DNA from 2 places in the Paenibacillus sp. J5 genome. Region 2 is predicted to be linked to the other one. Evidence: riboswitches for the same ligand, from Rfam matches in the RefSeq annotation. Region 2 holds a riboswitch; the other holds the start of a gene.
The links. Region 2 has a riboswitch for ZMP and ZTP ahead of ACY1JZ_RS05605 (DJ-1/PfpI family protein). Riboswitches for the same ligand answer to the same signal wherever they lie in the genome.
Positions count from the first base shown of each region.

Region 1: it holds a riboswitch for ZMP and ZTP, as region 2 does, so the genes downstream of both, rpiB (ribose 5-phosphate isomerase B) here and ACY1JZ_RS05605 (DJ-1/PfpI family protein) in region 2, are expected to answer to the same signal.

Region 1 is NZ_JBUEDD010000003.1:428,914-436,629, reverse strand. It holds gene upp (uracil phosphoribosyltransferase) at 1-165, opposite strand, end outside; gene glyA (serine hydroxymethyltransferase) at 405-1,652, opposite strand; gene ACY1JZ_RS07050 (TIGR01440 family protein) at 1,758-2,363, opposite strand; gene rpiB (ribose 5-phosphate isomerase B) at 2,377-2,835, opposite strand; ZMP/ZTP riboswitch at 3,032-3,112, opposite strand; gene ACY1JZ_RS07040 (low molecular weight protein arginine phosphatase) at 3,169-3,753, opposite strand; gene ACY1JZ_RS07035 (manganese efflux pump MntP) at 3,804-4,364, opposite strand; gene ACY1JZ_RS07030 (L-threonylcarbamoyladenylate synthase) at 4,459-5,535, opposite strand; gene spoIIR (stage II sporulation protein R) at 5,754-6,479, opposite strand; gene ACY1JZ_RS07020 (ECF transporter S component) at 6,765-7,478, opposite strand; gene ACY1JZ_RS07015 (ABC transporter ATP-binding protein) at 7,439-7,716, opposite strand, start outside.
Region 2 is NZ_JBUEDD010000003.1:62,566-70,281, forward strand. It holds gene ACY1JZ_RS05600 (hypothetical protein) at 347-799, shown strand; ZMP/ZTP riboswitch at 1,983-2,061, shown strand; gene ACY1JZ_RS05605 (DJ-1/PfpI family protein) at 2,119-2,721, shown strand; gene ACY1JZ_RS05610 (DsbA family protein) at 2,956-3,888, shown strand; gene ACY1JZ_RS05615 (SDR family NAD(P)-dependent oxidoreductase) at 3,998-4,738, opposite strand; gene ACY1JZ_RS05620 (response regulator transcription factor) at 4,880-6,520, opposite strand; gene ACY1JZ_RS05625 (sensor histidine kinase) at 6,620-7,716, opposite strand, start outside.

The DNA.
Region 1 (7,716 bases), 370 kb from region 2:
CACATTTATACTTACAAGCGGAACATCCCGTGTAATTTCATAGGCCATCAAGGTTGCTACCTCATCCACGAGCTCCCGGAAGTCCTTCGTATTGGTATGTTTATCGCGAATAAATGTCAGCTTGTGCTGAATTAGCGGATGATCGCAAACGATCAATCTGCCCATGAGTTCGTCCTCCTTAAACCATCTGTGGTAGCTGTTTATCCAAACCATTATAGCATTGTCGGGACGAGGCTGCACGCAAACAATTGAACAACTTCAAAAATTATGTCGCTTCAGCCACTCAGTTGAGTCAGATCATCTCCGAGATCGCCTCATGATGCAAGCTACCTCCCGCCTGCAAATTCAAACGCCCGAAAGTCCAAGAGGACCTCCGGGCGTTCTGTTCGGGCTAGCAAGCCAAATTAGTAAGTCAGACCAGAGTACAATGGATACTGAGCAGTCAGCTCGCGCACCTTGGCTTTGGATGCTGCCAGCACAGCCTCATCCTTAGGATTCTTCAGCACGTCAGCAATCACGTCGGCAATGACCTTCATCGCCGCCTCATCCATGCCGCGGGAAGTAGCCGCCGGCGTTCCCAGACGAATGCCGCTTGTAACGAATGGGCTGGTCGGATCGAATGGAATCGCATTTTTGTTCGCTGTAATGCCAACCTGATCCAGCACATGCTCAGCTTCCTTGCCTGTAATATTCAGATTGCGCGTATCGATCAGCATCAGGTGGTTGTCTGTACCGCCAGATACCAGATTCAGGCCGCGAGCGACCAGTCCTTCAGCCAGCACCTTGGCATTCTTGACTACATTCTCGCCATAGGCTTTGAAGGAAGGCTGCAATGCTTCACCCAGCGCAACCGCTTTGGCCGCGATCACATGCATCAACGGGCCGCCTTGCGTGCCAGGGAATACCGCTTTGTCAATCGCTGCTGCCCACGGCTTGCGGCACAGAATCATCCCGCCGCGCGGACCGCGCAAGGTTTTGTGTGTAGTGGTCGTTACGAAATGGGCATGTGGAACAGGGCTTGGATGCTGGCCGGATGCAACCAGACCCGCGATATGCGCCATGTCCACCATGAACAGCGCGCCTACGTCGTTTGCGATTTGTCCGAGCTTTTCAAAATCGATGATGCGCGGATACGCGCTCGCACCGGCAACGATCATTTTAGGACGATGCTTGAATGCCGCCTTGCGTACCTCTTCATAATCAATGGTGAAGCTGTCTTCGCTAACGCCATACGCTACGAAGTTGTACAGCAGACCGGAGGCATTGACCGGGCTGCCATGCGTCAGGTGACCGCCGTGCGCCAGGTTCATGCCAAGCACCGTATCGCCAGGCTTAAGCGCCGCCAGGTAGACCGCCATATTGGCTTGTGCGCCAGAGTGCGGCTGCACGTTCACATGCTCTGCGCCAAACAGCTCCAGCGCGCGCTTGCGGGCGATGTCCTCCGCGATGTCCACATACTCACAGCCGCCATAGAACCGTTTGCCTGGATAGCCTTCCGCATATTTGTTGGTCAGTGCAGAGCCCATTGCTTCCATAACGGCCTCGCTGACGATATTCTCCGATGCGATCAGCTCGATGTTATCGCGCTGGCGCTGAAGCTCCAGATTAAGCGCATGTAAAATTTCAGGGTCCTGCTTGCGTAAGTTTTCCATTGTCTGCTCCTCCTAACCGCTCCATGGCGGCAATATAATTGAATGCTGAACGCTCCATCTGGCACCCGATTCGGCTTACACCCATCGGTCATAAGGAACGGACTGCTACTTGCATGTATCGTGCTGCGAGTCGTCCATCGGGTGGGCAGTAGGCTGCGCCTCCAGCTCGTAAACGGCTCGCGCGCCGCCGATCAGCTTCGGACGTGTCCATGCCATCGAGACATGGGCTTCGCCCAACTGCTTGATAGACGGTCGAACCGGCACCGCCACCTTGCGCAGATGCATCCCGATGAAGGTATCGCCGATGTCAATGCCTGCATGAGCTTGTACGGACTCAACCAGCACGGCATCCGGCAGGCTGCGATAGGCATATGCAGCCATCGACCCGCCCGCACCAGGCACCGGCACCGCCCCTACTTCCTCCAGCCCGTATCGATCGGCTGCCTCCCGCGAGAGGACAAGCGCCCGATTCAGATGCTCACAGCACTGGAAGACGGGGTAGAAGCCTAATTGTTCCTGAACGGCCGAGACTCCGGCATAGATCTGCCTGGCAACATCAAGCGTACCCGCCGTTCCGATACGCTGACCGAGCACCTCGCTGGTGCTGACGCCAATAACCAACAACTGGCCGGCGCGAAGCCTGCCAACCTCGGCAAGCTCCCTCACCAATTTCTCCGTCTGGACGGCAATTGCGTGAAGTCTGGTATCCATGGCCTGGCCTCTGTTAAGACTGGACGCTGAACTGCTGTTCCAACTGCTTGACCTTGTTGACCCGCCCGACATGCCGTTCTCCCTGGGAGAACGGCGTCTCCAGCCAGATGCGGATGATCTCCTGGGCTACCCCAGGTCCAACCACACGCTCGCCGAGCGCCAGCACATTCGTATCGTTGTGCTCGCGTGTCGCTTGGGCGGAGAACAGGTCATGCACCAGCGCGCAGCGAATGCCCGGAATCTTGTTGGCAGCAATCGACATGCCGATGCCAGTGCCGCAGATTAATATCCCTCTGTCTGCCGTCCCTTGCACGACGCGATCGCACACGCTCATTGCATAGTCGGGGTAATCAACAGACTGGTCGCAGCTACAGCCGAGATCTTCCACCTCATGCCCCAATTGTTGAATAAACGGAATAACAACATCCTTCAGCCGATACCCGGCATGATCGGCTCCAATAGCGATTTTCACACTAACAACCTCCTCGCAGGATCATCTCCGCCAAGCGTACCGCGCACGCACAAGGCGGGCACAGCTTCTTGCGGTTGCATACTGATCTTATTATACCTGATTTATCCTTACTTAACAGACAGGCTCCTATGGTTGCCATCCAGACCCCTGTCAGCCGCCACAAGACAAAAAAAGAGCAGGCGCGCACATGCACGCTAGCTCTTGCCCAGGCGACCGGCCGTATCATCCGATGCTCCATCGTGGTTACCCACTTCCGTCGCCAGTTACATCGGATCTGTCTTTGATATTCTCATCATAACGGAAATCGCAGCCAAAATCAATCATCGATCGCGCCTACTTGCCATCCTTCGACAATATGCCCAGCAGACGGTCAAGCGCCCTGTCAATCTCCTCCGCAGCCTGCGCATAGCGCTCCAGCGTACCCCCGAACGGGTCGGCAATATCGAATCCTGGAATACGACCCTCGAGCTCCAGCAGCCGCTGCCGCTGCTCATCGCTCAGCCTTCCGCCCAGCGCCTGATTCATATGCAGCTCCGTATATAGCCCCTCCAGCTCAGCAATATCAGCCAGAACGCGCGGATCATCCTCCACAAATTCCCTCAACGTGTGAGCCTTGTCCACCGCCTGCGGGTAGCGTTCAAGCAGATGTCGCTTATGCCCCGCGGTCATGGTCAGAATCAGATCCGCCCAGGCAACCGCCTCTGCCGTCAAGGCCCGCGAGACGCCATCATGCTGGACATTGAGCTGCGCCAGTGTCTTGGCTGCATGCGCGGAGACAGGCAATCCGTCCACTGTCGACACGCCCGCTGAACGCACCTCAATTGCCACTCCCTGCGCCTTGCTCTTATGTCGCAGCAGCGCCTCCGCCATCGGACTTCGGCATGTATTGCCTGTACATACAAACAAAATGCGCCTCACTGTATAACGCCCTCCTTATAAGCCCTCATACAATAGCTTACCACTTCCAATTATAATAAAAACATGATGCCGAATGCGAGCAGAACCATTCCTCCGCACGCCTCTCCATACTCGCCCAGAGTATGACTGACCCGTCGACCCAGAAGCAGTCCGAGCACCGACATCAGACCGCCGAAGAACCCGAACAGCAGCACCGTCATGACGACATCTGTTTTGAACATACCCATGGACACCCCCACCGAGAATGAGTCGATGCTGACGCTCAAGGCGAATACCGTTATGCCCCAGGCGGAGCGATGATTAAATGAACGCGCAGTCTCTCCCCGGAGCGAGTTATAGATCATATGCCCGCCCAGCAGCACAAGCAGACCTCCGGCAGCCAGCACCGCTACATCGCCGAGCAGATCGCTCATGTATCCACCTGTATACATACCCAGCAGAGGCATCAGAATATGGAATAACGCGATGACTGTGCTCAGCTTCAGAATATCCAGAAGACGGATGCCCCTCAATCCGATACCAATCCCCAAGGAGAAGGCATCCATACCTAGCGCAATTGCCATTAACAGCAAGGTAATGAACTGGCCAGCCTGCACGTTCGCTTCGATCATCCTGCTCCCCCCAACCCATGTCCGAATTCTCTCTCATTCATATGCGGACAGGTTAGGGATCATGCCGACAAGCTACAACGGCAGCGTGTGCTGCCTAGACCTGATCTATATGGCCAGAGGCGGCCTTGAGCAACCGGTTCATCAATGCCGCTCCAATCCCTTCCACTGGGCATGCTTCCGCCCAGATCGATTCGATCTGCTGCGCATCGAAGGCTCGCAAGGCGGCATATAGCCCGCGGGCAGCCGTTTCCAGATCGTTCAGACTGCCACAGACCGCCACCAGATCGGCCTCGAACAGCCCCTTATGCTCCTCATAGGTGAGCACTCCGGTTCTGAGGCCATTGCGGCTGGCCTCGGCCAGCTCGCGCCGAATATGAGCCGTGACGCGCTCCGCGTCTCCTGCTACCACAGTCAAACGACCCTGTGGTGCATAATGCCGGTACTTCATGCCTGGAGAACGCGGCGCCTGCTTTCCCGGATCCCAGCCGCTATCCTCCAGCACCTCGCCCACCTCCCGCAGCTCCTGCGCAGAGACGCCTCCAGGCCGCAGAATGCGAATCGCCTCACGCCCGCCATCGCCACCGCCAGGCACCAGTTCCACGACGGTCGATTCCAGTCCGACGCCCGCCGGACCGTCATCGACAATGCCACTGATCGCTCCAGCCAGATCGTCTGCCACATGCGCAGCCGCTGTCGGACTGGGACGGCCTGAGCGGTTCGCGCTTGGCCCAGCGACCGGGCAACCGGCAGCCGCAATCAGCCGCAGCGCGGTCTCATGGCGTGGCATTCGCACCCCCAGCGTATCCAGACCGGCGGTCACAAGCGGCGACACAGCTCCGGCGCGAGCGGGAAGCACCAGCGTCAGCGGGCCCGGCCAGAAGCGCTTCATCAGTTGCCCCGCCAGCTCGCTCCATGGCTCCAGCAGCTCCTCCAGTTGGCTGATGTCGGCCACATGAACGATGAGCGGATTGTCCGATGGCCGCCCCTTCGCGCGAAAGATGTCCGCCACTGCCTCTGTATTGCGGGCATCCGCCCCCAGGCCATAGACCGTCTCCGTCGGGAAGGCGACCGTGCCGCCCTCGCGCAGCATTGCAGCCGCTTCTCTTATTGCTTGCTCGTCCTGGTCTCCGCCTGCTCCCAAATGCCAGATACGGGTTGAGATTGATTTCAAGATGGATCATCCTTTTTATGTCATAATCATTATTACGAAGCTTCAATTGACTATCCTTCATGCATGGCTTCAATGGTTTAATATCACAGTATGGCATTTCCACTTGAATATCAACCGTCAAATGAAAAAATCCAGAATGCTAGATTCCGGATTCCCCCTCTTATCTTCTTCTCCATCCCAACGATAAACTAGCAAGCTGCATATTAGACTCAGGAGTGTTAAGAGAACAGCCCCTTCACAAATTGGATCATCGACTTGAGCATTTCCCAGAGGAAGAACTTCACCTCCGTCTCCGGCGCATCCTCCCCGTCTCCTGCCGAATCTGCCTGTGCGTCTGCCGATACCGCCTGCACCTCTCCGTCGGGTGCTTCCGTGGCGGATTTCGTTGTCCCCTCGCTGCCGCCTGCTGCTGCGGAAGCCGTCGCTTCCCCGCTCACCCCGTCTACGAAGCACAGGGGAGGGAACAGCACACACCACCAGTTCTGTCCTTCACCGCTGCCCAGCGTAATTCGCAACGCTTCATAGTCGCCTGCCGGATACACCGTATGTCCATACATCTTGGTAGGGAATGGAACGACGCCCAATTCAACGCTGTAGCCATATTGGAAGCCCCGTGCTTGGAGCTCTTCACCAACCGCCTGCTGGAGTTCAGGAAGTCTCGCAGTAATCACAGCACGCGCTTGCTCGATCGTCTGCAGCTCCGGAGCCCAGTCCGCCATCTTCGCGATGACTGCATCCCGTACCTGCCGTTTCACCAGTTGATCCTGCGGCGAATCGGAGTTTGCCAGCACGCGCAGCCGGATCGCCTCCTGCGGAATTTCTCCTTCAGCAACAGCGGCATCCAGCCGATGTCCCTCCCAACTCATCAGAACCACTGCCAGTACAAACAACATGAGCGACGCCGACCTGCGAAATGAACGACGAGTATGATTGCGAATGACCATAAGACACACAAGCTCCTCTCATCCGCACCCGTCGGTGCGCGGCTTGCGTTCCGGAACGTCTATGTCCCTAGTATGTCCGCCCTCGCAATCTTTAAACCTAGCATTCTCAAATTACAAGACGCTTTAAGAGGCGTGAAGATGCATGCGTCCGTTGGGTGCCGCACCTTTCGATAGGCTTCATGCCCGTCCGAGGTGCATCACTAGCCGCCAATAACGCAAAACACGCCGCCAATCGGCTTGGTAGCCGCTTGACGACGCTCCTCTGTGCGATGCTCCTTCTATGCTCTACATTCTATGTCTCCACTCATCCTGCAGCACGCCATATTTCGTCTTCATACGGGACAGAATGTTGATCCATCGTTCGGCAAACAATCCCAGAAAAAACACATTGCTCAGGGCATGCGCCAAATCAAAATAGAAGCTGGCTGCATAGACGCTGGCAAAGACAGGCCAGGTCAGCTCGCCGAAGTAGCCGATCAGATACCATATATTCATGATCCAGCCGAACACAAAGCCCCAGATCAAGCCAAATGCTATCTTGCCCCACCGCTGCAGCATCCACCCCTGATGGCGAAGCAATCCCGCTGTGAAGCCCATCATGCCCCAGCAAAACATCTGCCACGGCGTCCACGGCCCTTGCCCCAAAAACAGGTTGGAGACGACCGCAGCAACGCTGCCGATGATGAAGCCGACCTCTGGCCCCAGCACCAGCGCACTGACAATGATGACGAACGAGGTCGGCTGCACGCTTGGAAGCGACACGAACGGCACACGTCCGATTGCGGCGATAGCGGACAGCACTGCGATCATTACCATGCTCTCGGCATGGAAGGAGCGACGCTCGAAGCGTACCCAGAAGGGCATCATGACCGCTGCCAGCATGAGCAGACTGAGCGGCAAATAATATTGCTCCCACCATAGCGCCGCCGCCAGCAGCACAAAGGCGATCGCAAACCCGCTTACATAGAGCGCTCGCCTAAGCCCAAGCCTTGCCTCCATCTGCCCACATCCTCCTCAGTTATCAGCTCAGGCCATCTGCCGCCCGCCGCGCGCTGAATGGCTGTTGTGTAGAAATAGTTTTGCCTGAAAAATTCGCCGGTCGCCTCTGGCCCGATCATCTGTCCATCGAACAGCAGCGCGCAGCGCGTAGCATAGCGGGCGGCAAACTCTACATCATGGCTGACCATGACAATCGTGCGCCCGCCGCGGCGCCACCGCTCCAGCAGCTCCGCCAGCC
Region 2 (7,716 bases):
ATTAATGGGCAACGCAAGAAGGGATTTTTTTATAACTTATTTAAGTGACATGTTGTCAAGCTAAATGTGACAGTTCTTCCATGGTGGCTTCACATCCCAGACATATTATAATGGAGCGCACCTCGTAGCGGAGGAAACCGTTCAAAGCAATGGAACGGTGGTTGGGAAGGCGAGTTATCTGCGCGGCAATGCGCTGGTGATGAGAGAGGACGCCGGGCTGTTAAATCAATACTGTCAGCTAGTACCTATGGCTGGCTATTCCTTGTTCGAATCTACGGGGTTGTACTAAAAACGACTATCTGTAAATAGAAAATGAGGGGGGATTCTTATTAAGAGATTTTTATTTGTGAATAATAAAACAATTATTTCCTTTGGGTTATATTTAGTTTTAATATCTTTCATTCCTATATTAATATTATTTTTAATTGAAGTAAGCATGGTTACAAAAACGGTGATATCATTTTTATGGTTATTTTCGTTGTCATCATATTATTATTTTACTATATTAGATAAAAAAATATTTATAGGAAGTGAGGGTGTAGCATTTTGTTCACATAAAGTGAAAAAAGTTTTGAAATGGACAAATATTAAAGAAATCGGTGTTGTGGAGTATGCTCCTTTTCCAGTAGCCTATTCCGCTCGATTTATTTGTTTTTCGATAGACATAGGCAGTACTGGTAGAAGGATCTTGAAGTTCGAAGAAAATTATATTTATGTCAAATATCAAGAGGCTATAATTACAGAAATATTGAAGTATTGGGATAATGAAATAATCGGCCTAGATGATTCAGATAATTAAACTCACTTATTTCTTTCCCTTTGGATTTAGGGCTTCATTAATGTTCTCAATGTCTTTTTTTATCTGTTTGAGATCGTTATCAACGGATCTTTTGAACTCAGATTTGTTAATTGCAGTTCGGAAAACCAGCTTGATAATATATACAATGACAATAATAACCACCAATATTAACACTAGACCGCTTATTCCAACACCCTGCATTTATAAAACACCCCACTGTAGATAGCTCCAAGACTGGCTCAGCCCCGAAACTTGCGCATTTATCTATCATTGATTAAGGAATACAGTAACATAATAAGCAACGAACAACAGCAGCAGACATACGATGGAAAACAAGAGACGGAATCTAACAGAAACTTTTCGGAATAACAACGTTCCCAGACCTGTAGCCACGACTGATATGATCAAGGGATGAACTATAGCATAGTAATATTTCTGTTCCGTTGACAATAGATACGGCTCACTTAATGTAATGAGGTCAATCCTCAACGAAGATACGCAGAACATAATCAGCACTAAAACGGTATAAAATATGGAATACCATAACAAATACAGTCTCATCATACTCCCCCTAGGCGTTTTTATCCACTCGTGAACGGACAAGTGATCTTCATTGTGGTATCATAATCAATATATTACTATATTCCACAAAAATCCAGGCCGTTATAGTGAATAAGTAAATACAGATTGAGGTGATTCTTATGCTGCACTATGCTGGAAGCCCCATCATGCCTTGCCTGTAAGGGATGCGCAGTCCCTTGGCTCCTTTGCAGGCGGGGCCTTTTCCCAAGGGGTGTGGTGGAATGAAGAAGGCATCTGGTAATCGGACTCGAGCGTATTACAGGCATCATCGGCAACGGGTGATCAGGAGAAAGTGCAAGATCGTTGCGCGGTTTGGATGGGAAGTGAAGGCTGTCGGCAGGTTTGCCAAGGGGAAGATTCACTGTTCCTGCAGATACTGCAGGGCAAAGACTTGGGAGATCGGGTTTCCCAAATCCGAGCTTGTACGGAGACCCCCGATAGAGGTCTGTCCGATGGATGATGTGTGATGTGTGATGCATAGGGGCAGGAGCCTTGCTGTGCATCGTGGCTGCGAGGGTACAGAATGTAGAACATGCAGCCGTGATCCAATAATCCCGTCAACGGATGGCGCGGCCCTCGCCGCATGGGAGTCTGGTGTAACAAAGGTATGTGTGACTGGCATAACGTAGGCCACTACGGGGGAGCACATATTTCATAAGCCGTATGCCTGGGCAAAGTATCTGATCCTCGATCGGATACTTATTTTAGTTCCACGAATGAAAGGGCAGGTGTTCCTGATGAGGATGGCTTACATTTTGTTTGAGAAGATGACGACGTTAGACTTTGTTGGTTTCCATGAAGCGGTATCCTGGCTGAGCATTCTTAACGTGATGGAAGGGGTCTCGTGGGATCTGTGTGCGAACCAGGAGGAGATTACAGATGACCGAGGGATGACGATCAAAATACAGCACGTATGCCCTGATCTATCGGGGTATGATCTGATCTTTATCCCCGGCGGGATGCCGACTAGAGCCATGAGAGACGATACGGAGTTTGTGTCGTGGCTTCGCACGGCCCGTGATGTACCGTACAAAGTATCGGTCTGCACAGGTGCGTTGCTTCTGGGGGCGGCAGGGTTTTTGGAGGGCAAGAGGGCGACAACGAACCCGTCAGCATATGAGCTGCTGGAGCCATACTGCGCCGAGGTAGTTAAAGCACGTGTCGTGCGTGATGAGAATACTTACACAGGCGGCGGGGTCTCGGCCTCTATCGATCTGGGCTTATATCTGATTGAATCCTTGACGAATGCGGAGGTGGCGAGAAAGGTGCAAGCCAAGATGGACTATCCGTACTATCAGTCAGGAAACCTGACGAATGTATACATGCCTGACGAATTGTAGCCGGGTATAGCGACTCCATTGTAAGCTCGTATATCATGTCTCAACTCTCCATTAGTATCTTATTAGATACTTAGTCATAATAATGATCATACTTGTTCTATTTTATCTAAGTTCTATAATTGTATCATAAGCAGGATAGTAGCCGAGCTGATGTTGTCTATTGGCCAAGCCAGTAGCTGCTGAACCGATAGCACGACTAGCACGACATACAACTTCGGAAAGGTGATGCAGAGAATGAGTAATGACAATATGATGTGTGATTTGGAGACAGGTGTCTGTGGCGTGGTCGATGAGGAGCCCATCCAGGCCTTCGAGCTGGAGCAGAGGATGAAGAAAATAACGCTGTATTACGTGACGGACCCGATCTGCTCGCATTGCTGGGCACTTGAGCCTGTGCTCCATCGCTTCATTCAACAGTATGGTGCCTATTTTAATGTCCATACGGTCATGGGCGGCCTGCTGGCCAACTGGCATGGGTTCAGCGATGCTTCGAATGGGATTCGAAACCCTGCCGATGTGGAGCATCATTGGAAGGAAGTAGGCGAGCATTCGCGCATGCCGATCGACGGAACGTTATGGGGGACGAATCCTATCCAATCCTCGTACCCGCCATCCCGAGTTTTTAAAGTGATTCAGACCCGTCATGAGGGAAGAGAGAATGAATTTTTGCGGAGAGCGAGAGAGGCCGTATTTGCCTTTAATCTCAATATCGGGGAAACGCAGGTACTCATGGAGCTCGTCAACCAGATGGGGCTGAATGGGGCGCAGATAGTGGAACAATCCGAGCTCGAAGAGGCGCAGAATCTGCTGGAGCAAGATTTTGACCTTGTAGCCAGACTCGGCGTCAGAGGCTTCCCAACCATCATCATGATGGATGAGGAGGGCAAAGGAGTGAAGATTGTTGGCGCTCGGACATTGGAAACCTACGTGGACGCTCTGGAGCAGCTCTTGAAGAACCAGGTGAAGCCGAAGCCGGTTCGCCCCCTGGCGAAGTGGATGGAGGAGAGCCCGCTGTTGTTCTCGAAGGAAATCGAAGTGATGTACGGAGTCGAGTCCAGTGAGGTTGCGGGGCTGATTGCCGCGGAGCTGCCAGAGGATTCCTATCGCATTGAGCATATCCTGGGGGAATTGTACGTTGTGAATTCAGCGAGAGAGGGAAGAGGCTAAGCTTCCTGTTTTGTAATCAAAGACCCCGCACTATAACGCTCATCCAAGCATAACCTCTGGTGTAGCAGGTATGCTTGGATGTAGCTGGAATCAACCTGACGCCACAGCGCTACAACGTTTGGCCGCTATCTACCGTAATAATCTGCCCCGTCATCGATTCCTGCTCCAGAGCGGAGCAGATCATGGAGGCAATATCCTCAGGTGTTGCAATCTGCTGCAACAGAAGATGTGGAGCGAGCTTCTTCATCTGCTCCTCTCTTCCGGCCCACCATCTCGTCTCGACCGCTCCGGGCACGATGCAGTTGACGCGAATATCGGGGGCTAGAGCCCGAGCCAGTGATTTCGTCAGGCCATGGACCGCAGCCTTCGATACGGCGTAGGGGAGTGAAGAGCCTAGCCCGGTCTGCCCTGCAATACTGCCCAGATTAACGATGGCGCCCTGTTTATTTTCCTTCATGAGCGGCGCTACTGCCCGCGCGCAATAGAACATCCCTTTCACATTAACATCGAACAGCTCATCCCACACCTCTCCGGTCACATCCTCCAGATTGCTCATGGGAATATGGCTCGTAATACTGGCGTTGTTAACGAGCATGTCCACCGTTCCGAATTGCTGGGCGATCGTATCGATCATCCTGCGGACATCCGTATCCTGGGATACGTCGGCTTGTATGGCGATCGCTTGACCGCCCTCGCTGAGAATGTGCTGCACGGTTTCCTCCGCATCAGACTGCGAGCGAGAATAGTTCACGACTACAGTTGCTCCCCGCTTCGCCAGCAGAAGACTTGTCGCTCTGCCAATGCCGGTGCCGCCCCCCGTAACCAGGGCGATCTTGTTGAGTAATTGCATGTAATTGGCTCCTCTAATGAAATATGGGTTTCGTCTCATTATATCTCTTCTGAACTTATTTGTATAATTGACCTGAGGAGAAGCCACAAGCTTGCACATGCATAATTATTCCTCATTCAGGCAGCGGACGAGAACGAGGCGTCACCCCTTCGCCTCCAGATTGATCCGGTATTCCTGCGGCGTGACGGAGTAATACTTCTTGAACACCTTGAAGAAATAATTCGGGTTCTGATAGCCGAGCTTGAGCGCCACCTCGAAATTTTTGAGCTTGTGATCAGCGAGCAGCTCCACGGCCTTCTCCATCTTCAGTCGCAGCACGTAGTCGCTGACATTAATGCCGGTCTCCAGCTTGAATACTCTGGAGATATGAACCGGATGCATATACATGTAGTCCGCGATCGCTTGCAGCGATATATCCTCGGCCAGATGCTCGCGTATAAACCGCTGGATGCGTCCCACGACATGGCTGCGGTCGCTGCGCGCGGTGTTCTCTGTCGACTGGCGAACCATGGAGAGAGCCTGCAAGGACCAGTTCTTCAGACTGGTCATCGTACAGCCAGGCAGCATGCCGGAGATATTGGCCAGGCCGCTGCCAAGCATGGCGCTCAGCTCCCGCCCATTCTTATGAGCATAGGTGCTGAAGGAGGCATAGATGAAGAATAACGCTTCCTGCACATGCTCCTGCGAGCTGGTTCGCTCGCGGGTAAGCTCCTCCATAATGGCCAGCAGCTTCTGCTCGGCCTGCACCCAACTACCGGACTCCATCAGATGAACGAGCAGCGGCGGCTCGTACAGCTTCTGTAATGCCCGCACAGGCAACTGCTCCTCCTCCTCGGATACATAGACGAACAGGTCGCTCTGACTGCCGATATGCCGTCGCATCGAGAGCAGCGCATCCTGGTACAGCTTGCCCACATCCTCGGGGAAGGTACCCCAGCCGCCGATCAGTACAGAGATGGTGCCCTTGAGATAGCGGTTGACGTTCAACTGTAGCTGCGCCGCCAGATGCTTGAGCTGCTCCTCTGTACCTGCCTCCGCTGCATCATGGGGCTGCTTCGTCTCCTGTGGAATCACCAGAAATACGAGATAGCCATGGACATCCTTGCACGGCCAGAGGGAGAAGCGATCGCTGAATATTTCCTCCGCCATATTGCCGATCGCGTATTCCATGATCGAGGTATGATAGTAATTTTGCTCTGCCAGCCGATCCTCCAGTCGCGCGATCATAAGCGCAGCCGGTCTGCCCAGCACCTGCTCCAGATGGAGCAGAGATAGCTGCTCTGCCAGCTTGTCAGGCGCATACTTCATGCCCTGCAGCAGTTGATTCAGCAGCTCGCTGCGCAGCATCGGCAGATTGGCCTGCAGCGCCAGCCGGGCGCGCTCCAATGTAGCGCTTGACTCCTGCTCCAGCAGTAGCTGGCTGACACTCTGCCCCACACGCTCCAGCAGCTCATTATCGCTTACGGGCTTCAACAGATAGTCGCTTGTTCCGAGTGCCATCGCTTCCTTCGCATAATCGAACTCGGCGTGGCCTGACAGTACGATCGTCTTGATCCTGCGCCAATGGGTGCGAATCATCTGCAGCAGCTCCAGGCCGCCCATCTGCGGCATGCAGATGTCCGAGATGACGATGTCGATCGAGTGGGTCTGCAGCAGCTCCAATGCTTCAATGCCGGAGTAGGCCTTCAATACCGTGCTGATCCCGATACGCTCCCACGCGATCGTGTCTGCCAGGCCGTCCACTACGCTGCTCTCATCATCAACAATCATTAAACGAAACATATGGGCCGCCTCCTGTTCTATATAGGGCTATTAGGTGCTAGTATACGGATGCCTTCGATGCTGGTGCTGTTATTCAACGCTATCATTCAACGCTATCATTCAACGGTTATCGTCCTTATCTCCTTGTGAAGCATCTGTCATCGTATCCTCCTCCCACAACAGCTCGACCCGGAGGCCGCCTAGCGGAGACTCGGAGAAGCGCAGCCCTGCTCCTTCGCCGTAGCGGTGAATGAGCCGTTGGTGGATATTCCACAGCCCGAACCCGTGATGCTCCGCAGGCTCAACGCTCATCCGGCGCTGGAGCTCGGCAATAACCGCCTGTGGCACGCCTGCGCCCTTATTATCGATGACAAGGCGATATGCTCTCCCGTTGCGCTCTCCCCAGATATGGATAATGGCAAATTCCAGACTGCTCTCCACCCCATGGATAACCGCGTTCTCTACGACCGGCTGCAGCAGCAGCCGCGGCATCTCCAGCTCCATCATCTCGTCAGGAACTTCAATCTCGTAGGTCAGCCGCTGCAATCTCAACGTCTGAATCTGCAGATAGTTGTCCAGCAGTCTGATCTCCTCGCTAAGGGGCGCAGTCGACCTCTCCAGACGTGTCGTGTAGCGGTAGTACTCGCCGAGGCTGAGCGACATGGCGATGACGGCTTCCTTATCCCCAAGACTCGCCATGTTCTTAATATAGAACAGGCAATTATACAGGAAATGCGGATTGATCTGCGATTGAAGCTGCTTCAGGGTCGCTTCCTTGGAGCGCAGCGTCTCCTTGTATACCTTCTCAATCAGCTCCTCGATCTGCTCCGCCATCTTGTTGAAGCTATTGAACAGATAACTGAACTCATGACCGGCCTGCTGCTCCAGCCGGGTCGCATAGTTGCCGTGGCTGATGCGCCGCACGCCCTGCAGCAGCAGAGAGATCGGGCGCTGAACATTGCGATACAGGATTAGCATCAGCAGCAAGATGAGGGCCAGCAACAGCCCGACTGACAGATAGAATACATTACGGCTGAGCGTAATGGGCGAGTACACCTCATCCAGCCGGGTGAAGTCGACCAGGTACCACCCCAGGCTGTCCGAGCGAATGTAGTTGATGACATATTTGCGGCTGTCCCAGGAGAAGGTGTGACTGCCTTGCTTGCCGAGCTCCAGCCTGTTCAGGCCAGCGGCTGCGCCTGCTACAGCGGCCTTGT